Regions from separate parts of the Brevibacterium atlanticum genome, predicted to be linked through region 2. Evidence: predicted binding sites of a transcription regulator. Region 2 holds the regulator's gene; each other region holds the start of a gene.
The links. Region 2 encodes HrcA, which represses chaperone genes, less so after heat shock. Its sites were predicted from a motif close to TTNGCACTCGNNNNNNNCGAGTGCNAA; they were not measured.
Positions count from the first base shown of each region.

Region 1: a site for HrcA is predicted at 6,180-6,206, ahead of groES (co-chaperone GroES). Genes of this name have one in related genera too.
Region 3: a site for HrcA is predicted at 7,112-7,138, ahead of groL (chaperonin GroEL). Genes of this name have one in related genera too.

Region 1 is NZ_CP050152.1:3,139,917-3,149,557, reverse strand. It holds gene GUY23_RS14050 (hypothetical protein) at 1-1,053, shown strand, start outside; gene metG (methionine--tRNA ligase) at 1,588-3,183, shown strand; gene GUY23_RS14040 (TatD family hydrolase) at 3,183-4,103, shown strand; gene GUY23_RS14035 (resuscitation-promoting factor) at 4,378-5,580, shown strand; gene groES (co-chaperone GroES) at 6,361-6,654, shown strand; gene groL (chaperonin GroEL) at 6,691-8,283, shown strand; gene GUY23_RS14020 (ABC transporter ATP-binding protein) at 8,539-9,369, shown strand; gene GUY23_RS14015 (ABC transporter permease) at 9,366-9,641, shown strand, end outside.
Region 2 is NZ_CP050152.1:2,361,860-2,371,500, forward strand. It holds gene GUY23_RS10620 (16S rRNA (uracil(1498)-N(3))-methyltransferase) at 1-681, opposite strand, end outside; gene dnaJ (molecular chaperone DnaJ) at 678-1,796, opposite strand; gene hrcA (heat-inducible transcriptional repressor HrcA) at 1,872-2,924, opposite strand; gene GUY23_RS10635 (DUF3097 domain-containing protein) at 3,119-3,985, shown strand; gene GUY23_RS10640 (DUF4870 domain-containing protein) at 4,098-4,715, shown strand; gene GUY23_RS18785 (DUF4870 domain-containing protein) at 4,824-5,519, shown strand; gene hemW (radical SAM family heme chaperone HemW) at 5,676-6,905, opposite strand; gene lepA (translation elongation factor 4) at 6,906-8,774, opposite strand; gene GUY23_RS10660 (endonuclease/exonuclease/phosphatase family protein) at 8,903-9,641, shown strand, end outside.
Region 3 is NZ_CP050152.1:3,395,040-3,404,680, reverse strand. It holds gene GUY23_RS15180 (amidohydrolase) at 1-334, shown strand, start outside; gene GUY23_RS15175 (threonine/serine exporter family protein) at 331-2,154, shown strand; gene GUY23_RS15170 (uracil-DNA glycosylase) at 2,194-2,895, opposite strand; gene GUY23_RS15165 (aldehyde dehydrogenase family protein) at 3,313-4,779, shown strand; gene GUY23_RS15160 (DUF3263 domain-containing protein) at 5,094-5,360, shown strand; gene GUY23_RS15155 (LytR C-terminal domain-containing protein) at 5,363-5,944, shown strand; gene GUY23_RS15150 (cold-shock protein) at 6,229-6,432, shown strand; gene groL (chaperonin GroEL) at 7,295-8,938, shown strand; gene GUY23_RS15140 (hypothetical protein) at 9,168-9,551, shown strand; gene GUY23_RS15135 (DUF1707 SHOCT-like domain-containing protein) at 9,582-9,641, opposite strand, start outside.

The sequences.
Region 1 (9,641 bases), 780 kb from region 2:
GTCGTCGACTATCAGACGTTGAGGTCGATGGGAATGTCTCATGATGTCATTGCCGACGCAGTCGATTGCTGCATGCTGAAACTGACTCGTGGGAACTATTCGATCGTGAGTGCCTGCTCGAAACGAAAGCATCAGTCGGCTTCGGTCTTGATCACCGACGAAGACTGGACCGAGTATTTTCGAACGACAACGCCGCGGGACAGAGCCAACGACTTCCGTTTCCGCGAGCACCTGGCTCGCCTGAGCATTGTGCACTATCGCCACTTCAGGTCAGACGACGTTCTCAGCGGAGTATCGGCCGCTCTCGTCCACGACTTGCCGCTCTTCTCCCAGGATCTGCTGCCGATCACCGTTGTCCACCCGTCTGCGTGCTCGGCAAGCGTTGAGATCATCCGCCGACGGCGCAGATTCAGCGCGGACGATCTGTGCATTGTCCACGGCCTCAGGTGCTTCACACACGTAAAAACGGGACTTGACCTGATTGCTGAGCTGAGCCCGGCGGACGGTATGGCTGCACTGGAGGGAGGACTGCGTGCGCAAGTCGAACGAGAGACGGGAAACCGCACGCTCGGAATGAAAGATCCTCGGCGGATGCACAGTATCGGGCGGGAGATCGTCGAGCGCGACTTCGTTCCGGCCGCCCACCGTCTCAGCCGCGGCAAGGTGCGGGCACTGTCGATCCTTTCAGTCATCAGCCCCCTCTCGGAGAACTACGCCGAAAGCCGTACTTCGTTCGCCCTGCATCAGTTGGGTCTGCATGACTTCACGCAGCAATGGAACGTCGGTCTCGACGGCTCGATCCTGGCGCGGCTCGACTTTCTGCACGTGCCGACGAAGACGGTGTTGGCCTTCGACGGCGATCAGAAGTATGCCGATGCCGGCGCCGCCAGGCTCAAACATGAAGGGCGACAGCAGAACGAGCTGATGAATATGGGGTTCCGAATCGTTCACATGAATTTCAGCGATGTGCTCAACCTGAAGCGTTTTGGGACGAAGCTGTTCGGTCAAGCTCCGCAACTTCTTCAGTACAGAAGGAACCCGACTCTGCGATGAACCCGACTGGTGCCTGCGGGTCGGCGGAATAGTAGTGCGGTGGAGTGCGTGCGACGCTGCGGCGGAGCGGTGCGACGCTGCTACAGCGGACCGGGGAATCGGTGAAGCGACAGGCAGGCCGACGGCAACGGGTGATCTGCAACAGGCGACCGACCACTGCGGATTTGGGGTGAACGGCGAGATGGTTGCTTGCGAGGGACACATCTCTCCGAAATACTCACGTTTTTCGGTGAGTCTTTCGGAGAAGGGTGTGCCGAATCCGAGGATCAGCGGGCTGAGTCCGTGCGAGTTGCGCTTTCTGCGCAGAAAGGAGACGTTCAGTCACCATCGGTACGCTGAATGCAAGAGGCCCGCTTCCAGAACTGGGGTGCTCAGCGCAGACCGTGCCGAATGCCGTGGGTTCCGCGGCAACGGCTCCACACCCCCGCCCGTACCGCCCACCTCCCACAGGCCCCTCCCACAGCCGCCGCCGGCGGCCCCACACCGCGGACCCGTGCACGCCCGCAACCGCACGTCCCTTAGACTGAGTGACCTATGGGTTACTACTTGACGACAGCGATTGCCTACCCCAATGGGGCCATTCACATCGGGCATGCCTATGAGTACATTGCGGCCGACACGATCGCCCGGTTCAAGCGACTGGACAATCACGAGGTCTTCTTCGCAACCGGCACCGATGAGCACGGGCTGAAGATGCTGCAGGCCGCGAACAAGCTCGGCATCACGCCCAAGGAACTCGCCGACGACAACGCGAAGAACTTCCGCGACACCCAGCTCGCCCTCGGCTCGACCTTCGACCGGTTCATCCGCACCACGGACGAAGACCACTACGCGGCGTCGAAGGCCATCTGGCGCAAGCTCGAAGAGGCTGGCGACATCTACCTCGACACGTACTCCGGTTGGTATTCGGTCCGTGACGAGGCCTTCTACACCGACGACGAGACCGAGGTCGTCGACGGCGTGCGCCTGTCCAAGGAGACCCGCACCGAGGTGACCTGGACGGAAGAGGAGTCCTACTTCTTCCGTCTCTCGAAGTACCAGGACAAGCTGCTCGAGCTGTACAAGACCCATCCCGAGTTCATCGGTCCCGATTCCCGCCGCAACGAGATCGCGTCCTTCGTCGCCTCCGGCCTCAAGGACCTCTCAGTCTCCCGCACTACCTTCGACTGGGGAGTTCCCGTGCCCGGCAACGAGAAGCACGTGATGTACGTGTGGATCGACGCTCTGACGAACTACCTCACCGCCGCCGGTTACCCCGATGACCAGGAACGTCTGAGCAAGTGGTGGCCCGCCGACGTTCACATCATCGGCAAGGACATCATCCGCTTCCACAGCGTCTACTGGCCCGCGTTCCTCATGAGCGCCGGCATCGACCTGCCCAAGCGCGTCCACGCCCACGGCTTCCTCTTCAACTCCGGAGAGAAGATGTCGAAGTCCGTCGGCAATGTCGTCGACCCGCTCGACCTCGTCGACGCCTTCGGCCTGGACACGCTGCGCTTCTTCCTCTTCCGCGAGTTCTCCTACGGCCAGGACGGGTCCTACACGAAGGACTCGATCATCACCCGGAAGAACTCGGATCTGGCCAACGAGTACGGCAACCTCGCCCAGCGGTCCCTGTCGATGATCGCGAAGAACTGCGACGCCCAGGTGCCGCAGCCCGGTGAGCTCACCGAGGCGGACGAGGCCCTACTCGCAGTCGCCCGGGCCGTGCCCGACACCGCCCGCCGCCATGTCGACACCCAGGCCCTCCACCTCTACGTCGAGGCTTGCTGGAAGGTGCTCTCCGAGGCCAACCGCTACTTCTCCGCGCAGGAGCCGTGGAAGCTGAAGAAGACCGATCCCGAGCGCATGGCCACCGTGCTGTGGGTGACGATCGAGGTCGTGCGCATCATCTCGATCCTCATCCAGCCCGTCATGCCCGAATCCGCCGGCAAGATCCTCGACCTCCTCGGCGTACCCGCAGGCGCTGGTGAGGCCGGAGCGAAGGTTCTGCCGACTGCGACCGAATCCGGGTCCGGCGCCGAGGCGGATCCCCGGTCCTTCGCCGCCGTCGAGTTCCCGCTCGAGCCGGGCACACCCCTGCCGAAGCCCGAACCCGTGTTCCCGAAGTTCGTGGAGGAGACCGAGTAATGGCCTCGCGCGCCGCCGGAACCTATCCACCGGTGCCCGAACCGCTCGCCCACCCCGTCGTCGACACCCACACCCACCTCGACATCTGCACCGGAGTGCGGCTGCCGCTGGGGGCCGGTGAGCCCGAACCCGAGGTGACCCCGAACGAGGACGAGGAGTTCCCCTCGCTCGACTTCTTCCACGACACCGCCGCCGAGGCGGGGGTCCGTCGCATCGTCCAGATCGGCTGCGACCTCCCGGCAGCCCGGTGGACGACCGAGCTCGTGGCATCGCAGTATGCGGCCGGCCGGACGTGGATGCTCGGTGGTGCGGCCCTGCACCCGAACGAAGCTCCGCGGCTGGCCGAGCGTGGTCTGCTCGACGATGCTCTGGACGAGATCGAGACTCTCGTGACCTCGCATGATCGCATGCGTGTGGTGGGGGAGACCGGCCTCGACTACTTCCGCACGGGAGAAGAGGGAGTCGCCGAACAGCAGCGCTCCTTCCGCGCCCACATCGAGATCGCCAAGCGCACCGGACGCGCCCTGCAGATCCACGACCGCGAAGCACACGCTGATGTGCTGCGCATCCTCAAAGAGGAAGGCGCTCCCGAGGTCACGATCTTCCACTGCTTCTCCGGCGACGAAGCGATGGCCAGGGAATGCGCGACAGAAGGCTATTACATGTCCTTCGCCGGCAACCTCACGTTCAAGAACGCCGATGAGCTGCGCCGAGCTGCAGCCGCCGCACCGCTCGAGCTGCTGCTGACCGAGACCGACGCACCGTTCCTCACCCCACACCCGCACCGCGGGAAGCCGGGCGGGCCGTACCTCACCGCGATCACCGCGCGGAAGCTCGCCGAGGTGCGCGACATGAGCGAAGACGAACTCTGCTCAGCCGTGTGGGCCAACGCCGAGAGGGCCATCGGCAGCTGGGACTGAGGCCGGAGCGAATCTCGTCCCCGGCGACGAGGACATGCTCGGAAGCGTCGTACGCTGCCCAAGCCAGCCCCCTGATCTGTGAGCAGGGTAACGGACCGCAGGGCCGCCTCGGCGGGGGATTGTCACGGTCTGAAAACCCCGAAAACACGGGGGAATTCCAGGTCAGACGGGCACTCAGCAAACTCCCATCGTTACATTTCCGTGATATTTTGCCAGCGGTGTAACGAATCGGTTACAGTGGTCAGGTCGATAAACTCTGCTCAGGGATATTTTTGTGATTGATTTTCTGAAGAACCGCAAGGTTCAGATCGCTGCTCAGGCGGTCGTGATCACCGGACTCGTCGGTGGTACGGGCGCTGTTGTAACGATGAACAAGCCTGTGACCTTGGACGTCAACGGTCAGGCCGAGGAGATTCGCACCTTCGGGGGAACCGTCGGTGACATCCTCGACAGCCATGACATCGACGTCGACAAGCGCGACCAGGTCAAGCCCGGCGTCGGCACGAAGGTCGACCGGGACATGACGATCACGGTCAACACCGCGAAGAAGGTCTCGCTGTCGGTCGACGGCAAGAAGTCGAGCGAATGGACCAACGCGAACACCGTGGGTCAGGCACTCGCCGACCTCGGCGTCGACGCGAAGGGCGCCGACCTCAACGCCGATGCCAAGCAGCGGCTGAAGGAAGACGACAACGACATCGACGTGACCACGTCGAAGGACCTCACCGTCGTCGCCGACGGCAAGGACCACAAGGTCTCGGCTGCCGTGGGCACCGCGAAGGAAGCACTGCAGGAATCGGGCGTCAAGCTCAAGAAGGACGATTTCCTGTCCGTGCCGATGTCCGCCGATCTCTCCGACGGACAGGTGCTCACCGTCAACCGCGTTGAGAACAAGACCGTCAAGGACAAGCAGGCCATCAAGGCCAAGGTCGAGACCAAGAAGTCCGACTCCCTCTACCAGGGTGAGACCAAGGTCGAGTCAGAAGGCAAGGACGGCGAGAAGCAGGTCGTCTACAAGGTCAAGACCATCAACGGTGAAGAGGTCAAGAAGGAGAAGAAGGACGAGAAGGTCCTCTCCGAGCCCAAGACCAAGGTGGTCGTCCAGGGAACCAAGAAGAAGGAGACCCCGGCCGACACCGGCGGCTCCGACTCGGGTGACTCCGGCGACTCAGGCGATTCCGGTGACTCGAGCACCGGCGGCGGCTCCGGTTCGAGCGGCGGCTCCATGAGCACCGCCGAGATCAAGGCGATGCTCGGCGGACCCGGATCCAAGTGGTACCAGGTCGTCGAATGCGAGTCGAACTTCGACCCCAAGGCCTCGAACGGCACCCACTTCGGTCTGTTCCAGTTCCTTCCGCAGACCTGGCACTCCATGGGGGGCAGCGGCAATCCGTCCGACGCCAGCCCGCAGGAGCAGTTCCAGCGTGCGAAGAAGCTCCAGGCCCAGGAGGGTTGGGGACAGTGGTCCTGCGCCTGATCTGAGATCAGAGCCGCAGTCGCTGACTGGCAGTCCGTGGCTGGCAGCCTGACGGGCAATAGACCGTCGGCCGCTGTTGACAACAGATATCGACAACTGAGCTGAGGCGGCCGACACAGCGCGGGCCCCGGGAGAGATCCCGGGGCCCGCGCTCTTTTGGCAAGTAGGTGCCTGCCTTGTTGCCGGGCTGTGCCTACTACTCCCGGCCTTGTCTGCCGCTGCCAGCTTTACCTCACGCTGCCAGCTTTGCTTACCGCTGCAGGCCCATGGGCTGGTTGACCCAGGCTTGTGTTGGGCCGGCAGCTCCCAGCTGCGGAATTCACCGCCGCGCCCCCTGAGATGCGGCCCGGCCCGGCGAGTTCCGGACGATTCGTGCGGGAAACGAGTGCCGAATCCCGCGCGAAACGTCCGGAACTCTGCAGGTGAGGCCGGGTCGTGCCCGGGATCTCGGGAGTGGAAGTTCGGCCCGCGCCGAAACTTGCAAGCTGGGGCCTGACTGCGCCGCACGAACAGACGTCGCCCCTCCTTGCCGTTCGGGCGTCGGCCCACCCGCTCTTTTGGCACCCAATCTGAACTTTCGCCCAGAGCATGACGAATTGTTGGCACTCAAGTTGACCGAGTGCTAAGAGCGTTCTAGAGTCGAATTAGCACTAGCACTCAACGAGTGCCAGTTTCATAAGACGGTCGAATCGCTCGGCACCCGCGACGACGAGAGGTTCATGGCAGCAGCCGCCGTCTGACTCAATGAAGAATGAACCCAGCGAAGGGAGAGGGCCCGATATGTCGGTCTCCATCAAGCCACTCGAAGATCGGATTGTCATCCGTCAGGTCGAAGCAGAGCAGACTACCGCCAGTGGTCTGGTCATTCCCGAAACCGCCAAGGAAAAGCCTCAGGAAGGCGAAGTTGTCGCAGTGGGCCCGGGTCGCGTTGCCGACAACGGAAACCGCGTGCCGGTCGACGTCGCCATCGGCGACAAGGTCATCTACTCCAAGTACGGAGGAACCGAAGTCAAGTACGCCGGCGAAGAGTTCCTCGTGCTCTCGGCTCGCGACGTGCTCGCCGTCATCGGCTGAATCCCCTGAACAACTAACCCGCAGACAGGAGGACGAATGCCTAAGACACTGGAATTCAACGACGAAGCTCGTCGTGCGCTCGAAAAGGGCGTCAACACCCTCGCCGACACCGTCAAGGTGACGCTGGGACCCAAGGGCCGCAACGTCGTGCTCGACAAGAAGTGGGGCGCCCCCACGATCACGAACGACGGTGTGACCATCGCCCGTGAGGTCGAGGTCGACGACCCGTACGAGAACCTCGGCGCTCAGCTGGCCAAGGAAGTCGCCACCAAGACCAACGACATCGCCGGTGACGGAACCACCACCGCGACCGTGCTCGCCCAGGCCTTCGTCAACGAAGGACTGCGCAACGTGGCCGCAGGCGCCGCTCCCGGTGCACTCAAGCGCGGCATCGAGACCGCCGTCGAGGCTGTCTCGCAGCAGCTCGGCACCATCGCCCGCGATGTCGCCGACTCCTCGGAGATCGCGCACGTCGCCGGTCTGTCCGCCCAGTCCGAAGAGATCGGCAAGCTCATCGCCGACGCCTTCGACAAGGTCGGCAAGGACGGCGTCATCACCATCGACGAGTCGCAGGCCGCGTCCGTCGAGCTCGAAGTCACCGAAGGTATGCAGTTCGACAAGGGCTACCTCTCGCCGCACTTCGTGACCGATGCCGATCGTCAGGAGGCTGTGCTCTCCGACGCTCTCATCCTCATCAACCAGGGCAAGATCTCCAACATCCAGGAGCTCCTGCCCGTCCTCGAGAAGGTGCAGCAGGCCGGCAAGCCGCTGTTCATCATCGCCGAGGACATCGAGGGCGAGGCTCTGTCGACGCTGGTCGTCAACAAGCTGCGCGGCATCCTCAACGTCGCCGCCGTCAAGGCTCCCGGCTTCGGCGACCGCCGCAAGGCCATCCTCGAGGACCTCGCTGTCCTCACCGGTGGCCAGGTCGTCACCCCGGATATGGGCATGAAGCTCGACCAGATCACTCTGGAGGAGCTCGGCAACGCCCGCACCATCACCGTCACCAAGGACAACACCACGATCATCGATGGTGCCGGTGCCGACGATGCTGTTGCCGGCCGTATCGCTCAGATCCGCGCCGAGGTCGAGAACACCGACTCCGACTGGGACCGCGAGAAGCTGCAGGAGCGCTTGGCCAAGCTCTCCGGCGGTGTCGCCGTCATCAAGGTCGGCGCCGCCACCGAGGTGGAGCTCAAGGAGCGCAAGCACCGCGTCGAAGACGCCGTGTCCGCAACCCGTGCAGCCATCGAAGAGGGTGTCGTCGCCGGTGGTGGGTCGGCTCTGATCCACGCCGCGAAGGTCCTCGAAGGCAACGACCTCGGACTGTCCGGGGACGCCGCCACGGGTGCCGACATCGTCAAGCGCGGTGTTGTCCAGCCGCTGCGCTGGATCGCTGAAAACGCCGGTCAGGACGGATACGTCGTCGTCGCCAAGGTCCAGGACCTCGAGTCCGGCCAGGGCTACAACGCCGCAATCAACGAGTACGGCGACCTCATCGGCGCTGGGATCATCGACCCCGTCAAGGTCACCCGTTCGGCTCTGCGCAACGCCGCTTCGATCGCGGCCCTGGTTCTCACCACCGAGACCCTGGTCGTCGAGAAGAAGGAAGACGAGGACGAGGACTGAGCATCACCCTCGATCCGCGTCAGCGCTGACTGACCCTGGTGGCCCGGAACGCTTCGTTCCGGGCCACCGGTGCATTCACCCCTCGAGCCGGGTGCGCAGACGTTCGAGTTCTTCTCCAGCGGCACGGACAACTCGATCCTGCAACGTCGCGCATGCAGGTGCCTCTCAACTACTGATCAGTCAGTTTTCATGTTCCCGAGCGCCGATGATCGTTAGTCTGGATCAGACAGACAGCACCGACGCTTGAGGGACACCATGACAACCGGCTTGCCGATGCCCATCGCCCGACTCCGTGAGGTCTCGAAGATCTTCGATCCCTCAGGCGCCGCGGTCACCGCGCTCAACCGGGTCAGCCTCGACATCGCACCGGCGCGCCTGACCGCTGTGATGGGTCCCTCCGGGTCCGGCAAGTCGACCCTCATGCACGTCCTCGCCGGACTCGACCGCCCTACCGAAGGCACCGTCCACCTCGGCGAGCAGGAGATCACCGATCTGCGCGACGACGAGCTCACCGCCTTGCGCAGGCGTCGGATCGGCTTCGTCTTCCAAGCGTTCAACCTCGTCCCTACGCTCAGCGTCAAGGAGAACATCCGGCTGCCCTTCGACCTCGACGACCGGAAGCCGAACGCCGAAGAACGCGAGTGGATCTCCACCGTCGTCGCCCGCCTCGGACTCGGCGACCGGCTCAAGCACCGACCGGGCGAACTCTCCGGAGGCCAGCAGCAGCGCACCGCCATCGCCCGCGCGCTGGCCACCCGCCCCGACATCCTCTTCGCCGACGAACCGACCGGCAACCTCGACGGCCGATCGGGACGCGAAGTCATGGCGATCCTCTCCGACGCCGTCCGCGACTTCGGACAGTCGATCGTGCTTGTCACCCATGACCCGCTCGTCGCCGCCCACGCCGACCGCGTCATCTTCATCGCCGACGGCACCCCCGTCACCGAACTGAACGAGACGATCAGCGCCGAGGCGATCTCGCAGGCGATGCTCGACCTCGACGAACGCGCCGAGGCGGCCGATCGTGATCATTCAGCCGCGGCCGGACCCGACGAACGTGCCGCGGCGGCGGGGAGCCGCCGATGAATCCGCTGCGAGAGATCCGGGCCAACCCGGGGCAGTTCTTCCCCAGCGTCCTCGTCGTCTTCATCGCCGCACTCTTCGGCACCGTCATCATGCAGGGCATCGCGATCCTCACCGCCTGGCTGACCTCGGCGAAGATCATCGCCGAATCGACCAACGCGCAGAACCTGCTGTCCGTCGTCGGCTACGTCTTCTTCCTCATCGCCCTCTTCGTCTCCGCCATCGTCATCGCCAACACGTTCTCGATCATCGTCGCCGGTCGCAGCCGGCAGCTC
Region 2 (9,641 bases):
GCTGATGCCGCCTTCGGGGCCGACGATGAGGACGATGCGTTCGGGTGTGCTGCCGGAGCCGGGGCCGGCCGCGGGATCGGGGCCGCTGGTCGCCGCGGCATCGTCGCCACCGTGTCCGAGTTCGGCAAGTGCCGCGGAGAGTCGCTTCTGCGCGGTCTCGTGGAGGACGAACACCGCATCCGATTCGCTCAGCTGCCGCGTCAGGGAGGTCCCGCGGACGAGTTCGTGCAGTCGGGGGAAGCGGGAGCGCCGCGCCTGCAGGGAGGCCGCGTGCAGCAGGTGCTGCCACTTCGCCGCCATCTTCTCCCGCTTCTTCGCCGGCCAATCGGCGATCGAGCGTTCCGCGGCCCAGGGGATGACCTCGTCGACGCCGATCTCTGTGGCCGCTTCGATGGCCTGGAGGTCCCGGTCGCCCTTCGCCAGGGCCTGGACGAGGACGAGTCGGGGATGGGGTTCGTCCTCATGCGTCACCGCGGTGATGTCGAGGTCCATGCCCATCGCCGAGGCGGCCGTGACCTGACCGCGGGCGCGCGTGCCCTCACCGTCGACGATCTCGATGTGCTCGCCGGGTCCGATCCGACGCACCCGCACCGCATGCCCGGCGACGCCCTCACCGACGGTGAGAACTGTGCCGGGCACCGCCTCGGCGGCGGCAGCGGTGTGGAAGACGGGCAGGCTCACCGACCGGCGAACCTCTCACGCATGCGGGAGAACATGCCGGACTTCTCGGTGGTGATCTGGGCCCGTGGGGCCTGTTCACCGCGCAGTTCGGCGAGCTTTTCGAACAGTTCGCGCTGTTCGTCGTCGAGCTTGTCCGGCGTGTGCACGTCGACGGTGATGAGCAGGTCGCCGCGGGTCTCCGAGCGCAGGCGGGAGGCGCCGAGGCCGGAGAGTTTGACGACCGTGCCCGACTGGGTGCCGGGAGCGATGCTGAGGTCCTGAGTGCCGTCGAAGGTCTCGAACGGAATGGTCGCGCCGAGGGCGGCGGCCGTCATCGGCACGGACACCGTGGCGCGGAGGTTGTCGCCGTCGCGCTGGAACACCTCGTGGCGGGTGACCATGACCTCGACGAAGAGGTCGCCGGCGGGTCCGCCGCCGGGGCCGACCTCGCCCTGACTGGAAAGCTGGATGCGGGTTCCGTCGGAGACGCCGGCGGGGATGCGGATCTTCATCGTCCGCTGCTTGCGCACCCGCCCGTCGCCCTGGCAGTTGAGGCAGGGGTTGGGGATGACGGTGCCGAAGCCGTGGCAGGAGTTGCAGGTCTGGTTCGTGACCATCTGCCCGAGCAGGGTCCGAGTCATCCGCTGGACGCTGCCGGCTCCGTGGCACAGGCTGCAGGTCTCGACCGAGGTGCCTTCCTGGGTGCCGGCACCCGAGCAGGTCTCACACACCACGGCGGTGGTCACGTCGAGGTCGACGGTGCCGCCGAAGGCCGCGGTCTTGAGGTCGATGTTGACGCCGACGAGGGCGTCCTTGCCGCGCTGGGTGCGTGGGATCGGGCCGCCGGCCTGTCCGCCGCCACCGCCGAAGAAGGTCTCGAAGATGTCTCCGAACCCGCCGAATCCGCCGCCACCGGGGAATCCGCCCTGGCCGTTCTCTCCGCCGCCCATGTCGTAGTTGCGGCGCTTCTCCGGATCGGAGAGCACATCGTAGGCCAGCGAGATGGCCTTGAATTCGTCTTCGTGGCCGGGATTGACGTCCGGGTGGTACTTGCGTGCCAGCTTCCGGTACGACGACTTGATCTCAGCCGCGGAAGCATCCTTGGACACTCCGAGTGTTTCATAGTGATCGGCCACAGAAACTTCTCTCTCCCTGGTGGTGTGTGTTCTTCGTGGTGACGGGCCCGGAGCCCGGTTCGGTGCGGTGTCGGCTCATCCTCGATCGAGCAGCGAGGACACGTACTTCGCCACTGCCCTGACGGCCGAGATCGTTGTCGGGTAGTCCATCCGCGTCGGTCCCAGCACCGCGAGGCGGGCCGAGGAACCTGCGTCATGACCATATTCGGCGGCCACGACCGATGTCGAACTGAACGATTCGTGAGTGTTCTCACGTCCGATGCGCACGCTGATCTCCTCTTGGTCCTCAGCCATCGAGGTCAGCAGTCTGAGCAGCACGACCTGTTCCTCGAAGGCCTCGAGGATCGGGGCCATCTGCTCTCCGAATTCGCGTCCGGACCGGGCGAGGTTCGCGGTGCCCGCCATGATGAGGCGGTCCTCTCGGGTCGCGGCGACGAGGTCGGCGACTGCTGCGCGGATCTTCTCCACCTCGGCGTTGCCGGACTCGACGGCGTCTGCGGGGGCAGCCTCGGTGCCGGTCGGCGTCGGTGACGAAGTGCCAGCCTCGGCCATGACGCGGGAGAGCTTCTTGCCGGAGAACTCGACGTTGATCCGGTCGCGCAGCGCACGCACCCCGTCGTCGTCGAGTCCCTGTGTCACGGTCACGGTCTTCTGCTCGACCTGACCGGCGTCGGTGATGAGGACGACGAGGACGCGATTCGGTGCGAGCCCGACGATCTCGATGTGTTTGATCCGGGCCAGGGACACCGTCGGGTACTGGATCAGGGCGACCTGGTGGGTCAGGCCCGAGAGCACCCGCACGGTGCGGTCGAGCATCTCATCGAGTTCGACGTCGCCGTCGATGAGCTGGAAGATCGCGCGCCGTTCGGCCTGGGTGAGCGGTTTGAACTCGTCGATGCGGTCGACGAACATCCGATAGCCGAGGTCGGTGGGGATCCGACCGGCGGAGGTGTGAGGCTGGGCGATGTAGCCGTCCTGCTCGAGCTGGGCCATGTCGTTGCGGATCGTCGCTGGGGACACCCCGAGCGTGTGTCGCTGCACGATGGCCTTCGAACCGACGGGTTCGTTCGTGGCGACGAAGTCCTCGACGATGGCGCGCAGCACCTGCGCTCTCCTGCTGTCGTTCATCGCTGACCTCCCCACACTTTTGGCACTCGTTAGCACTGAGTGCCAATTCTACGCTTCTTGTCAGTCGATTTCATGTCTGGGGGTGTGCCGTCCGGCACGCGTCCAGTGTGTCCGTCCGGCACGCCTCGGGAGTCCGTCGTCCGGCACGCCTCGGTGGGGCGCCGGGATTATTCGCCGCCTGCCCATTATCGTGGGTGAGCGTGAATGCTTTCGATCGCTACGGACCCGACGTCCTCTCCGGCAGCTCCCCCTCCTCGCACCGACCGAAGAAGTCCCGACCCGTCGAACTCGGGCTCGGGATGGTGCTCGAAGACGCCATGAGCGGGTACGTCGGCGCGGTGGTCGGGGCCGAGAAGACCACCGCGGGAGTCGTCGTCAACCTCGAGGATCGAGCCGGGAAAGTGCGCGCCTTTCCGCTGGGGCCGGGGTTCCTGCTCGAGGGCCAGCCTGTCGACGTCCGCCTGCCCGCGAAGAAGAAGCCGACCACGCCGGGCCGTACCGCTTCGGGATCGCGTGCGGTCGAAGGGGCGAAGGCCCGCGTGGCCCTCGGTTCCCGGATCTGGGTGGAGGGCAAGCACGATGCAGAGCTCGTCGAGAAGATCTGGGGCGACGATCTGCGCATCGAGGGCGTCGTCGTCGAACCGCTGGGCGGTCTCGATGATGTCGCCGACAAGCTCGCGGCCTTCGGCCCCGACAAGGATCACCGAGTGGGGGTCCTCGCCGATCATCTGGTGACCGGGACGAAGGAATCGAAGATCGCCGAGGCGGTGCGTGCCGACCCCCGCTACCGCGACGTCGTCCACATCATCGGCCACCCGTATGTCGACATCTGGCAGGCGGTCAAACCACATGTGGTCGGAATCAGGGAGTGGCCGGTCGTACCCCGCGGGGAGGATTGGAAGACCGGGATCCTGCGGCGCATCGGCTGGCCGCATGCCGATCATCGCGATGTCGCCCGGGGGTGGGTGCGGATCCTCGGGAAGGTGAGCACGATCGCCGATGTCGAATCGACTCTGTCCGGACGCGTCGAGGAGCTCATCGACTTCGTCACCGTCGGCTGAGACGTGTTGCTCAGACGTGTTGCCGAGTTGGAACACGATCGGGTCTTTTCGGCATGTCTCGGCACACGGCGCTGGGATAGTGTGAAACGACAGAGGCAGTGAAAGGACCATCATGTCGTTCAACCCCCAACCGCCGAACAGCGGCCGCCCCATGCCGCCGAACTACGGGCAAGCCGCCGGGCCCCAGCCGTCACAGGGCCCGCAGCGGCCCTATGGGCAGCCGTCGTATGGACAGCCGCCGCCGTACGGACAGCCGAATCATGGGCAGCAGTCAGGTTTTGGTCCGCCCCAGCCTGGCGTCAATCCCGCGCTCTTCGATTCTCAGGCACTTCCCGACGCCGCGTACGGTCCGGGTTCCGAGCTGTTCTGGATGGCCGGTGAGCGGGAGCGGACCACCGCGATGTGGTCGCATCTGGGTACCCTTCTCTTCGGATACCTGCCTCTCATCATGTTCCTCGTGAAGAAGGACGAGTCGCCGTTCGTCAGCGAGCACACCCGGCAGGGCCTCAACGCCATGATCACGAACACGATCGCCACGACGGCGGCGATGATCGTCCTCATGGTCATCGGCTTCGTCCTTGCCTTCATCACCTTCGGGCTCGGCATGTTCATCGTCTTCGGCGCGTTGGTCATCCCGCTCGTGTACACGGTCTTCTACATCATCGCCGGCATCGCGGCCAACCGCGGAGAGGGCTACAAGATCCCCCTGGTCTTCCAGTTCGTCAAGTAATCTTGCTCGTGACACCGCACAAGCGCTCACCCTCGTTCACCGCGGAGACACTCTCCGGCGGAGTGACTGGACTAGTGTGGTGTGACGCACACGTGAGAAGGGACGCTAATGTCGGACAACCCCCAGCAGCCGAACGACAACCGAGCACAGCCGATGCCTCCGGACTACTCCGCACAGTCGGGGCCCCAGCAGCCATATATTCAGCCGGGTTCGCAGCCGGGTTCGCAACCGCAGTCTCAGCAGCCGAACGCGCAGCAGTCCTATGGATCCCAGCCGCAGTACGGTTCACAGCAGCCAGCCAGTCAGCCTGCCTACGGATCGCAGCCCGTATACGGCAGCCAGCAGGCGTACGGCTCCCAGCAGGGTTACCGCGGCCCGCAGGGTTACGGCCCGGGGTCGGCAGCGAATACCAGGGCGTTCGATTCGCGGGCCCTACCTCCGCAGGCCTACGGACCCGGTTCGGCAGGCTTCTGGCAGCCGTCGCCGTCCGAACGCTCCACATCGACGTGGACACAGGTCGGAGCGATCTTCACCGCGTGGATCGTCCCGCTCATCGTCTTCCTCGTGAAGAAGGACGAGTCGCCGTTCATCCGCGAGCAGGCCCGCCAGTCGCTGAACTTCCAGTTGACACTGATCATCGCCTATATCGTTGCGGACATCTTCGCGGTGATCACCTTCGGATTCGGCGCGATCCTCTACTTCGTCATCTGGATCGTCGCTCTCGTCTTCATGATCATCGCCGCTGTGGCAGCCAACAAGGGAGAGGTCTACAAGGTTCCGATGAGCATCCAGCTCGTCAAATAGGACTTCCCCTCAGGCTCCGATCGCCGATGGCAGCATCGACGATGGAGCCGAGCAGCGCCTCCAGGCTCATCGTCGTCTCCGGGCCGCTTCCGAACCCAGGGAGCGGCTCGGTTTCGTTCTCTCCCTCGGACGAAGCCGTTCAGGCGCTTGCCTTGTTCAGACGTATTCGGTGAGGATGCGCACCATATAGTCGGCGAGCAGACGCCCCTGCAGGGTGGGCCGGAACCAACCTTCGGCGGCACCGCCGGGGTCAAGCAGTCCCTGCTTGACGAAGGTGCGCACGGCCTGCTCGCTGCCTGCCGCCAAGGAGTCGAGGCGCAGCTCGTCGTCGATGCGAGCGGCGAGCATGATCCGTTCGATCTCTCGGGTCGCATCGTCGAGGACCTCCCGGCCGATCGCCGGAGACTCCCCAGCCAGCAGTCGATCGGACCAGGCTCGGGGGTGCTTCGCGTTCCAGAACCGGACTCCCCCGATATGCGAATGCGCACCGGGGCCGAAGCCCCACCAGTCGGCATTGCGCCAATACGCCATATTGTGCTCACACCGGGTGTCAGGACCCGTCGACCAGTTGCTCACCTCGTACCAGTGCATGCCCGCCGCACTCATCGCGGCATCGGCGATCTCGTACTTATCGGCCAGATCGTCCTCATCGGGCATCGGCAGCTCACCGCGTCTGACCATCGCGCCCATCTTCGTTCCGGGTTCGACGATGAGGGAGTACGCGGAGATGTGGTCGACCTCGTTGGACAGGGCGACCTCGAGGGACCGCCGCCAATCGTCGGTCGACTCCCCCGGGGTGCCGTAGATGAGGTCGAGGCTGAGTTCGAGTCCCGCGTCCTTGACCCAGCGCGCCACCTCGGGGATCTTCTCGGGGTCATGGGTCCGATCAAGAGTGGCCAGCACATGCGGCACGGCCGACTGCATTCCCATCGAGATCCGGGTGAATCCGGCACCGGCGAGGGTGGCGATGTAGGCGGGATCGAGCGTGTCCGGGTTGGCCTCCGTGGTCACCTCGACTTCCGCGGTCAGCCGGTAACGGGACCGAATGTCGTCCATGATGCCGGCGAGCACCTCGGCTGAGAGCATCGTCGGGGTGCCCCCGCCGAAGAAGATCGTCGACACCTCACGGTTGCCCGCCCCCACCTCGGCGAGGGTCGACACCGACAGATCGAGCTCACGGGCGAGATTGCCGCGGTAGTCCTCACGGGACGCTCCGGGACCGAGATCCTCGGCTGTGTAGGTGTTGAAGTCGCAGTAGCCGCAGCGGACCCGGCAGTACGGGACGTGGACGTAGAGACTTAAGCCCCGGTCACCGGCTCCGATGCCCGCCGACGCGGGAAGTGAGCCGTCACGCGGGGGAACCTCGCCGGTCGGTTGTGCTGGCACTTACTTCTTGGCGTCCTTCTTCTCCGGTTCGTCGGAGGACAGGGCGGCGATGAACGCCTCCTGCGGAACCTCGACGGTGCCGACCATCTTCATCCGCTTCTTGCCTTCCTTCTGCTTCTCGAGCAGTTTGCGCTTGCGGCTGATGTCGCCGCCGTAGCACTTGCTCAGCACGTCCTTGCGGATCGCACGAATGGTCTCGCGGGCGATGATGCGTGAGCCGATGGCTGCCTGGATCGGGACCTCGAACTGCTGGCGCGGGATGAGCTTGCGCAGCTTCCCGGCCATCGCCACCCCGTAGGAGTAGGCGTTGTCGCGGTGGACGATCGCGGAGAACGCATCGACCTGATCACCGTGGAGCAGGATGTCGACCTTGACGAGATCGGAGGCGTCCCGCCCGTCGTCGGAGTAGTCGAGGGAGGCGTAGCCCTTGGTGCGGGACTTCAGCTGATCGAAGAAGTCGAAGACGATCTCGGCCAGGGGAAGGCGGTAGCGGATCTCCACTCGATCCGAGGACAGGTAGTCCATGCCCTGGAGTTTGCCGCGGCGTTCCTGACACAGCTCCATCACCGCGCCGATGTAGTCACTCGGGGTGAGGATCGTGGCCTGGACCATCGGCTCACGGACTTCCTTGATCTTGCCCGTGGGGTATTCGCTCGGGTTCGTCACCACGGTCTCGGTGCCGTCCTCCATCGTCACGTCGTAGATGACCGACGGGGCGGTGGAGATGAGGTCGAGGTCGAATTCGCGTTCGAGACGGTCCCGGAGCACCTCGAGGTGGAGGAGCCCGAGGAATCCGCAGCGGAAGCCGAAGCCCAGCGCCGTGGACGTCTCCGGTTCGTAGGCCAGGGAGGCGTCGTTGAGTTTGAGTTTGTCCAGCGCATCACGCAGCACCGGGTAGTCCGAACCGTCGATGGGGAAGAGTCCGGAGAACACCATCGGCTTGGGCTCACGGTAGCCTTCGAGTGCCTGGGTCGCAGGGGCTGCCGCCGCGGTCACGGTGTCACCGACCTTGGACAGGCGCACATCCTTGACCCCGGTGATGAGGTAGCCGACCTCGCCGACGCCGAGGCCCTTCGTCGCCTTCGGCTCAGGTGAGGAGGCACCGATCTCGAGCAGTTCGTGGGTGCTGCCGGTCGACATCATCTCGATCTTCTCGCGCGGGGACAGCGAACCGTCGATGACGCGCACATACGTGACCACGCCGCGGTAGGTGTCGTAGACGGAGTCGAAGATCATCGCCCTCGCAGGCGCCTCGGCGTCGCCGACGGGGGCTGGGATGTCGGTGATGATGCGGTCGAGGACCTCCTCGACGCCCTCACCGGTCTTACCGGACACGAGCAGGCAGTCCTCGGGTTCGCAGCCGATGAGGTTGGCGAGCTCTTCGGCGTACTTCTCCGGCTGCGCAGCGGGCAGGTCGATCTTGTTGAGCACGGGGATGATCGTCAGGTCGTTCTCCATGGCCAGGTACAGGTTGGCCAGGGTCTGGGCTTCGATGCCCTGCGCGGAGTCGACGAGCAGCAGTGCACCCTCGCACGCGGCCAGTGACCGTGAGACCTCATAGCTGAAGTCGACGTGGCCGGGAGTGTCGATCATGTTGAGCGCGTACGGGGTGTCCTCGTGCTCCCAGGGCATGCGCACGGCCTGGGATTTGATCGTGATGCCGCGTTCGCGTTCGATGTCCATCCGGTCGAGGTACTGGGCGCGCATATCCCGGGATTCGACGACGCCGGTGATCTGGAGCATCCGGTCGGCCAGGGTCGACTTGCCGTGGTCGATATGAGCGATGATGCAGAAATTGCGGATCAGCTCGGGTGAGGTGGCGGATGGTGAGATCCGCTTTATTGCTTCCTTATTCACCTGAGGTGACATGAACGCCCTTCCTTTGACAGATCGGATCTGAGAACAGACCGGAGTGCTCATTCTTTCATGACTTGTGTGCGGACTCGGAATCCATACTGATGCCGCCATGACGGGCCGCGATCGGGGAAGATGGGGGTATGAGCGATTTCACAGTCATGAGCTTCAATCTCCGCTACCCCGCCATGGACGGTCACCCGGTGGCGCAGCGACTGCCGGTCGCCGCCGAGCTCATCCGTCGCGCCCATCCCCACATCGTCGGCACCCAGGAAGGGGAACTCGATCAGCTCGAGTCGCTGATCGGGATGCTTCCCGAGGAGTACATCTGGCTCGGTGAAGGCCATTCCGGGGGCAACGCCGGAGAGTTCACCGCCGTGATCCTCGATTCGCATCGCTTCGACGTCGATGCCGTCGACATCTCGTGGCTGTCCGAACAGCCCGAGACCGTGGCCTCGGAATCGTGGGGCGTCTCCCATGCGCGGACGCTGACGACCGTCGACGTCCGCGACCTCGTCACGAAGCGGCGCCTGCGGGTGCTCAACACCCACCTCGACCACCGGTCCGAGCGTGCCCGGGTGGAGTCGGGACGGATCATGGCCGAGACCATCGCCGAGGCGGCCTTCCCCTCCGTGGTCACCGGCGATTTCAACGTCGCCACCGGTTCCCCCGTCTACAACCTCTTCTGCGCCGAACTCGGCCTGACGGACACCGCCGCCGAGGTCCCCGGGGAGGACATCGGCACCTTTCACCGGTACAAGGGTCCGCAGGCGGGTGCGCCGCGCATCGACTGGATCCTCACCACCGCGGGCCTGCGCACACTCTCGACGAGGATCGACACGTTCAACGTCGACGGCACGTACCCGTCCGACCACTTCCCCG
Region 3 (9,641 bases), 1.0 Mb from region 2:
GCGCATCGCCCTGACCACCGACCATCCCGTCATCCCGATCAACTTCCTCATCCATGAGGCTTCCCTGGCCGTGAAGGAAGGACTCGACCCGGTCGTGGCCATCGAGGCCCTGACGATCAACCCCGCCGCGATCTTCGGACTCGACGACCGCCTCGGCAGCCTGGCCGCCGGCCGCGATGCCGACATCGTCATCTGGTCCGGCGACCCGCTCGACCTCGACTCCCGCGCCGAGACCGTGTTCGTCTCCGGCCGCCGGGTCTTCGACTTCGACGTGCAGACGGGAACCGCGGACATCGCCGACCCACACGGCCCGACACTCATCAGCGAGCCGTGAGCGACGACGACCTCGAAGACGCCACCACCGCCGAGGCGCGGGTCGATGACCCGACCGCGCCCGGTCCCGTCCACGGTTCGTCCCCGTCCCCGAGCGCGAACGGCAACCCGGAGGCCGGATCCCAGGCCCTGAGGGAGCTGCTCGAACGCACACGCCTGCAGAGACTGGCCGAACTGCGGGAGACCCCGAGCGGCACCCGACCCGAGGACGTCGCCAAGGCAGCGGCCGCGAAGGCGGCGAAACCGAGCCGGAGCGGAGGACGGGCGAAGCCCAGGACCGACCACCTCGGCGCATCTCAGCGGATCGCCCAGAAGGTCGCCCGACGCACCGTCGGCAAACTCGTCTCGGGCACCACCACGACGAACACCCAGCCGGTGCCGATCGTCACTGCGCTCAAGGGCACCCCGTACCAGGCGCCGGTGCAGGCGACCGAGCCGAGCGAGGACGAGGCACGGATGATCCTCGACCTCGCCGCCGACATCGCGGCGATGATGATGCGCGCCGGTGCCGGCACCAGCGATGTCGAGGTCTCGGTCATCGCCGCCTGCACCGCCTGCGGTCTCGCCACCGTCGAGGTGGACCTGACGTCGAACACCCTCGTCGTGCACTATTCGACCTCCGACGGCAGGCTGCTGACGGTGATGCGGGTCAACCGCGGCGAATCCACGCACTATGCGAAGCTCGCCTCGGTGCACAAACTCGTGACCGACCTCGTCGATGGTCGACTCGAGTTCAACGAGGCACGCAACCGCCTCGACGCGATCCGGTCCCAGCGCCGGCCGTTCCCACAGTGGTTCACCACCGGTGCCTGGGGGATGATGGTCGGTGCGCTGGTCCTCCTGCTCGGGGGAGGCCCGATCGCGGTGCCGTTGGGCATCGCCATGGCCATCCTCATCTTCCAGGTCGGCAAGTGGATCGGCCGGACGCATCTGCCGTCGTTCTTCATCACGGCGCTCCAAGCCGCGGCGGCGACGCTCATCGCCACGATCGCCGGTGACATCGGGATCATCGCCTCACCGCAGTACCTCGTGGCTGCCGGCATCGTTCTGCTGCTGCCGACGCAGTCGCTCTATTCGGCCGTGCAGGACGCGTTGACGAACTTCCCGCTCACCGCCGCCGGGCGCGTGGTCGGAGTGTTCATGACGCTGGCGGGCATCGTCTCCGGCATCGCCTTGGGCGTCGTGTGCGGACAGGCGATCGGGCTCAGCCATATCGAGGTGCTCGTACCGAAGACGAGTCCGCATGTGGTCACCGCCATCCTGTCGATGTTCGCGGCCACGGTGGTCTCGATGTCCGGTGCCGTGGCGATGTCGGCCAGACGGCGCTTCATCCTGCCGGCCGCCCTGGTCGGACTCGCTTCGCACATCACGATGATGTCGCTGACCCTGCTGCACATCGACAATGTGCTCGCCAGCCTGCTCGCGGCCACCGTCACCGGGTTCCTGTCCAGGCCGTTGGCGCTGCGACTCGGCGCACCGGCGATCGTGCTCATGATCCCCGGCATCTACACCCTGCTGCAGGGGCTGTCGATCTTCACCGCTGTCTACCAGATCGCTTCGGACTCGGAGAACGTCTCCTTCGCCGTGGGGCTGTCCTCGCTGTTCACCGCGATCCTGGCGAATGCGGCCCTGGCCGTCGGGGCCGTGTTCGGCAGCTATCTTGCGCTGCCGCTGAAGAACCTCAAGAGCCGCAGCTCGGCGGAGGAGAAGGTCGAATCGGTGCGCAGCGGCGAGCCGGCGACCGCGGTCATCGACACCGTCCAGACCGGCGGGACGAAGACGCAGACGGGGCCACAGGCAGGGGCGCAGACCGACTCGTGAGGGCTACGCCCTGAGGGCTCAGTTCTGAGTAATGAGGGCTCAGCCCTGCGGCGGCAGCGCCCAGTCGATGGGCGCGATCCCCTTCTGCCCGAGCAGCTCATTGACCCGTGAGAACGGGCGGGAGCCGAAGAACCCGCGGCTGGCCGACAACGGTGACGGGTGCGGGGATTCGATGATGGCCACCTCGGCGGTGCCCGATGTCAGCAGCGGTGCGAGATTGCGGGCATCCCTGCCCCAGAGGATCGCGACGAGGGGCTGATCCCGTTCGGTCAGCGCTGTGATCGCGCGTTCGGTGATCTCCTCCCAGCCCTTGCCGCGGTGGGAGGCCGGTTGGCCCGGGGCGACGGTGAGTGCCCGGTTGAGCAGCATCACTCCCTGCCGTGACCACGCACGCAGATCTCCATGGGCGGCCGGGGCGATGCCGAGATCGGCCTCGAGCTCCTTATAGATGTTGCCCAGCGATCGGGGGAGTGGACGGACCTCAGGGTCGACGGCGAACGACAGGCCGATCGGATGCCCCGGCGTCGGGTAGGGATCCTGACCGACGATGAGGACCTTCACCTCGGCGAGCGGTTCGGCGAAGGCGCGGAACACATTCGACCCGGTGGGAAGGTACTCGCGGCCGGCGGCGAGTTCGGCGCGGAGGAAATCGCCCATCGCATGGATACGGTCCTCGACCCCGGCCAGGGCCTCGGCCCAATCGGGGGACATGATTTCGGTCATCGGAGGCGTCGACGTCATGGGCACGAGTGTAGCGAGGCCGTGCCGCAGCGGTCGCACTGGTGCGGGAGGCGGGACTCTTTCGCCGGGCTCGGGCGCGAACGTCAGGGCAGCCTCGGCGAATGGAACTGGGCACACCGCCGGTTCGCCCGGATTGTTCGGTCGATCCACCGCGGTCTGCCTTGATGAAATCACGGCGGATCGACCAAACAATGACCTTCGGCGGGCAACGCCGCACATTTCGTCGCGCCGCCTCGGCGAGGGAATCCATCTGACAGTCGGAGGGCCTCGCGTGTGCACTCAACTGCACTCACCCGTGCACGTGTGCACGGACCGCAGACCTGGTGTGCAGTATCGCCCATCGGTCCACCGTTCTTTCCGGACGGGGCGAGGCGATAAGCTCGTGGCAGGAGTTCATCGTTGAACGAAAGGACGAGAATGTCGGATTTCCCCGAGGCCAAGAACTGGAAGATGCTCATCGGCGGCGAGTGGGTCGATGCCGCTGACGGCGACACCACCGATGTCATCACCCCGATCGACCGAAACGTCGTCATCGCGAAGGTGCCCAACGGCAAGGAGGCCGACGCCGATCGTGCCGTCAAGGCCGCGCGGAAGGCCTTCCCCGAGTGGGCGGCTGTGCCATTCAAGGAACGCCAGAAGAAGCTGCTGGCCTGCGCGGATGCGCTCGAAGCCGCCTCGGAGGAGCTGGCCCAGCTGACCGCGATCGACACCGGAAACGCGATCCGCACGCAGGCCCGCCCCGAGACCATCACCCTGGCCGACCTGTTCCGCTACATGGGCGGCGTCGCCGGAGAGGTCAAGGGCAACACTCTGCCCGCCGGTGACGGACAGCTCCAATACACCAAGCGCGTGCCGCTCGGGGTCGTCGCCGGCATCCTGCCGTGGAACTCCCCGCTGATGATCGCGGCGTTCAAGACCCCTGCCGCGCTCGCAGCCGGCAACACCATTGTTCTCAAGTGCGCCGAGGATGCGCCGCTGACCATCCTCAAGATGGCCGAGATCATCGCCGACATCCTCCCCGCCGGCGTGCTCAACGTCGTCACCGGCAAGGGCTCGGTCATCGGTGAGGCCCTCAACGTCCACCCGGACGTCGACAAGGTCTCGTTCACCGGTTCGACGAGCGTCGGTCGTCACGTCGCCGAGGTGGCCGGCGGCCGCCTCGCACATTCGTCGATGGAGCTCGGCGGCAAGTCCCCGAACATCATCTTCCCCGACTCGAACGACGACGACACCCTCCAGCAGGTGCTGCTGTCGACCCGATTCGCCCGCCAGGGACAGTCCTGCACGATGGGCTCGCGGCTCTTCCTCCACGAGGACATCTACGACGACTTCCTCGCCAAGCTCGTCGATGCCGTGTCGAAGATGAAGGTCGGCGACCCCCGCGATGAGGACTCCGACATCGGCTGCATCATCAACCAGAAGCAGTACGACCAGGTTGCGTCCTACATCGAGATGGGCAAGTCGATGGACGGCGTCGAGATCGCCTACGACGGCTCCGATTCCCTCGAAGTCGGCGAACCCGGCTTCTACCACGCACCCGTGATCTTCTCGAAGGCGAAGAACGACTGGCAGACCAGCCGCGAAGAGATCTTCGGCCCCGTCCTCTCGGTCATCCCGTGGAAGGACATCGACGAGGTCATCGACATGGCCAACGATTCCGACTTCGGCCTCGCCGCCTTCGTCTTCACGAAGAACGTCGACGCGGCACTGACCATGGCCAACCGCATCGAGTCCGGCTGGGTCCAGGTCAACCAGGGCGGCGGCCAGCTCGCCGGCCAGTCCTACGGCGGCATGAAGACCTCCGGCTTCGGCCGCGAAGCCTCGCTCGAGGGCATGCTCGAGGGCTTCACCCAGATCAAACAGGTCAACATCCGCATCCGCTGATCGGGCCAGGCCCGTCACCGAGGTGGGACACCCTCCCCGAGGTGGGGGCACCTTCCCCGAGGTGGTCCGCCCGGTCAGGACCGGGCCTCGCGTCCGGGGACGGAACCCCCGCCGAGGTGGGCCACCTCGGCGAGGATTCCCGTGCTTCACCCCGTCGCAGCGCACATCACCCAGGTGTGCTGGGACGGGGTGATGCCGTTCCTGCCGAGAGTCGCGAGGGGCCTCACAGGGACGACGGCGCGCCGGAAATTTCGGTCGCGCGTCTCGGGCGATAATATAGAAGAACAGTCACCTCTCGAAGGAGCACATCCCCTATGCCGCCGAACAACGACACCTCAGAACTGAGCGAGCTCGAGGTGGCCGTTCTCGAATTCGAGCGGCGGTGGTGGAAATACGGTGGAGCCAAGGATCACGCGATCCGTGAGCGCTTCGACATGTCGGCCACCAGCTACTTCCAGATACTGAACTCGCTTCTGGACAACCCTGCCGCTCTGGCCAGCGATCCGATGCTGGTCAAGCGCCTTCGCCGGATCCGCACCACGCGGCAGAGCGAGCGCGCCCAAGCCCGCGTCTCGAGGTAGATATGACCGACGAATTCGACGAGATCGAGCCCGGCCGGCGCAGCGGCGCCCATCGACAGGAATCCGCAGCGTCGTCGAACATCGGTGCCATCTCTCTGGTCATCGTGCTCGCGCTGGTCGCGGTCCTGCTCGTCGTGGCCGCCATCAACATCATCTTCTCCTCGATGGGCAATCCCGAGTCGAAGGTCGCCGACCCGCCGGCCTCGGAGTCCGCATCATCTGAGCCCTCGCCGAGCGAGAGTGAAGTCAACGTCGCCGACGATTCGATCACCGTCGATGTCCTCAACGGCTCCGGCGTCTCCGGTGCTGCCAAGAAATTCTCCGAGGCGGTCGAAGACAAGGGCTGGAAGCTCGGCCAGGTCGGCAACTACTCGACGAATCTCACCGACTCGACCGTGTACTACAACGGCGCGGACAACGCTTCACAGGCCAAACTCGTCGCGAAGTCGCTGGGGATCTCGGCCACCGAAGCCTCCTCGGACTTCGACGCCGACGTCACGGTGGTCATCTGCTCGGACATCGCCGACCGCGGTCCCGAATCAGGTGGAGAAAGCACGGAGGGCGCAGACTCCTCCGACGGATGAAGTCCGCCGCACTCCCCGCGTGAACAGGACAAAAAGCCTTAGGTAACGAATCTATAACAGTGTTGAGCGACCCCGGGTGAGATGCGCGGCTGCGGTAGAGTGGCACCAGCTAGGCAAGCACAGCACCTTGTGTTCTATTCGTGCTTCACCGAGATTATTCTCCCGAGGTCAATGAGAGAAGTCGCGGGGTCGGTTGAGTTTTACTAGCTTCCGCAGACCGATGCGGTCGCCCGATCGCGGATGATCTGCGGGATTTCAATGGCACTGCACTGTATGGAGAAGTAATGGCACAAGGTACCGTCAAGTGGTTCAACGCTGAAAAGGGCTATGGATTCATCACCCTCGAAGGCGACAACCAGGACGTGTTCGTTCACTGGAGCGCAATCCAGATGGACGGCTACCGCTCTCTCGAAGAGGGCCAGCAGGTTCAGTTCGAAGTCGGAGAAGGACAAAAGGGTCCTCAGGCGGAGTCCGTCACCCTCCTCTGAGACTGGCTGCTGACAAGCACAGTTTTCTGATCCGCCGCACGACGATGTCCGAACGACCCTCCGGTCGACCGGCGTCACCGTGAGCGGGGAGAGCGCCGAGCAGGCAACTGCTCGGCGCTTTTCAGTGCCCGGGTGCGGCGGCGCCCGGGTGGATGGGACTGGCGAAGAGACTCACGTTGTTCCGAACTACTCACCGAAGAACGTGAGTCGTTGAGAGAAACATGTGCCTCAACCGCCTTGGAGCTGGGATGCCGTCGCTGATAGGCCACGCGAAGGAACTCCGACGCTCGGTGGCCCGCCGCGGCAGTCTCGTTGCCTTTGCGTCACGCGAATGAGCCCAGTCGACGCCGGACAGCCCAAGTCCGGAACTCGGCGCCTCACACATCGGACTGCTCAGCTCAGGGTGGGACGATTCGCCGAATGCCTATGCTTAGAGGTGCCCTGCGGTGCCGGCGGGGCGGCACCGATCATCGTTTCGCGCTGGGCCGAACCGCCTCGGCGACGGTTCCGTACCGGCCCTCAAAGCGTCTGCTGCGACGCTCAGGACGGCCGCTTGGGTGCCCGCAGACCCCGAGAATCCGCGGAAAACGGTCGCGTTCCTGCTTGGTCAGCTCCCGAAGGTGCGGTGACGTGACCGCGATCGCCGGGCGTGATCACCTGTGGCGCCAAGCGACGACTATTTGCACTCGCATGGTGAGAGTGCTAAATCTAGTACTGGTGAAAACCGTTGGGTTCCCACCAGTCGTCTCGAGAGCGTGGTCCTTATGTGGAATGGAACATGCGGACACACTCTCTGCCGTCGCGGGCGCTGATGACTGCTCTGGATTCCCACTCCACTCCATCAGGGAGGATCTAAGCCACTATGGCAAAGATGATTGCATTCGACGAAGAAGCTCGTCGGGGACTCGAAGCTGGCCTCAACCAGCTCGCGGACGCGGTCAAGGTGACCCTTGGACCCCGCGGTCGCAATGTCGTGCTCGAAAAGCAGTGGGGCGCACCGACCATCACCAACGATGGCGTCTCGATTGCCAAGGAGATCGAACTCGAGGACCCCTACGAGAAGATCGGCGCCGAACTCGTCAAGGAAGTCGCCAAGAAGACTGACGACGTCGCAGGCGACGGAACCACCACCGCTACCGTGCTCGCACAGGCTCTCGTCCGCGAAGGCCTGCGCAACGTGGCAGCCGGTGCTGATCCGCTCAGCCTCAAGCGCGGCATCGAGAAGGCAGTGGAAGCTGTCACGGGTGTCCTGCTGAACAACGCCATCGACATCGAGACCAAGGAACAGATCGCCGCCACCGCAGGCATCTCCGCTGGAGATCCCGCTATCGGTGAACTGATCGCCGAGGCCATCGACAAGGTCGGCAAGGAAGGCGTCGTCACCGTCGAGGAGTCCAACACCTTCGGACTCGAGCTCGAGCTGACCGAGGGTATGCGCTTCGACAAGGGCTACATCTCCGGTTACTTCGTCACCGACACCGATCGCCAGGAAGCTGTCCTTGAGGATCCGTACATCCTCATCGTCAACTCCAAGATCTCGAACGTGAAGGACCTGCTGCCCGTCCTCGAGAAGGTCCAGCAGTCCAACAAGCCGCTGTTCATCATCGCTGAAGACGTCGAGGGCGAAGCCCTGGCCGTCCTGGTGCTCAACAAGCTCAAGGGCACCTTCAAGTCCGTGGCCGTCAAGGCACCGGGCTTCGGCGACCGCCGTAAGGCGCAGCTGGCCGACATCGCCATCCTCACCGGTGGCCAGGTCGTGTCCGAGGAAGTCGGGCTCAAGCTCGACAGCGTGACCACCGATCTGCTGGGAACCGCCCGCAAGGTCGTCATCACCAAGGACGAGACCACCATCGTCGAGGGCGCAGGAGACGCCGAGGAGATCGCCGGAAGGGTCGCTCAGATCCGCGCCGAGATCGAGAACTCGGACTCCGACTACGACCGTGAGAAGCTGCAGGAGCGCCTGGCCAAGCTGGCCGGCGGTGTCGCAGTCATCAAGGCCGGAGCCGCCACCGAGGTTGAGCTCAAGGAAACCAAGCACCGCATCGAAGATGCTGTGCGCAACGCCAAGGCTGCTGTGGAAGAGGGAATCGTCGCCGGTGGCGGCGTCGCCCTGATCCAGGCGGGCAAGGCTGCCTTCGGAGACCTCGCACTCGAGGGAGACGAGGCAACCGGTGCGAACATCGTCAAGGTCGCCATCGAAGCCCCGCTCAAGCAGATCGCCACGAACGCCGGCCTCGAAGCCGGTGTGGTCGCCGACAAGGTCGCGAACCTCGAGCCCGGATTCGGCCTCAACGCCGCAACCGGTGACTACGAGGACCTGCTGGCCGCCGGCATCAACGACCCGGTCAAGGTGACCCGCTCTGCCCTGCAGAACGCCGCCTCGATCGCCGGTCTGTTCCTCACCACCGAGTCGGTCGTCGCCGACAAGCCCGAAAAGGCCGCAGCAGGTGCAGACGCAGCTGCCGGCATGGACGGCATGGGTGGAATGGGCGGCATGGGCTTCTGATCTGACGCCAGCGTCAGAGCAGCCCCGCTGTTCGATCGGCCGTGTCGGCGCCCGCAAGGGTACCGGCACGGCCGTTTTCATGCCCTGTGCGCAGATGGCAAGTGCGATTCTGGTTCGCAGGTGCCATGTGCGATTCCGGTTCGCTTGCGCTCGGAGTTTCGCGCCGTCGTCGGCAGCGTTCTTCCGCGAAGCATTGTGACACCGTCATGTCCCCGCCTAGGCTGGGCGCATGACTTTCACCGGCACCGATGCCTGCGGAAACAGCCCGAAGAACGTCTTCGTCGCCGAGTTCGAAGAGAACCTCTTCAACGGAGTCAGCGATTCCCTCGCCGAGGCGGTCGCTGAGGACTGCGTGCTCCAGATCGTCCGACCCGAAGGAGTCCGGACCGCCACCGGCCGTGACGAGGTCGTCGGCGCGTTGCTGGAGCTCTCGGCGCATTCGCCCCAGGTCGGCCACCTCGAAGCCGCGATCACCCACGGCAAGGCCGCAGCCGCTTGGGGATACTGGCAGGCCGAAGCGGACAGCGTTGACCTCAGGCACTTCTCCCACACGATGTGGTTCACTACGCACAAGGCGCACGACTTCGGCCAGATTCGGGTCTTCCAGATCTGAGCGGTCGATCGGGGCCGCTGGATACCGGCGTCAGTCCCAGGGGTTGTCGCGGTGGTTGCGACGGCCCTCTCGGCGCCTGCGCCGCTCGTC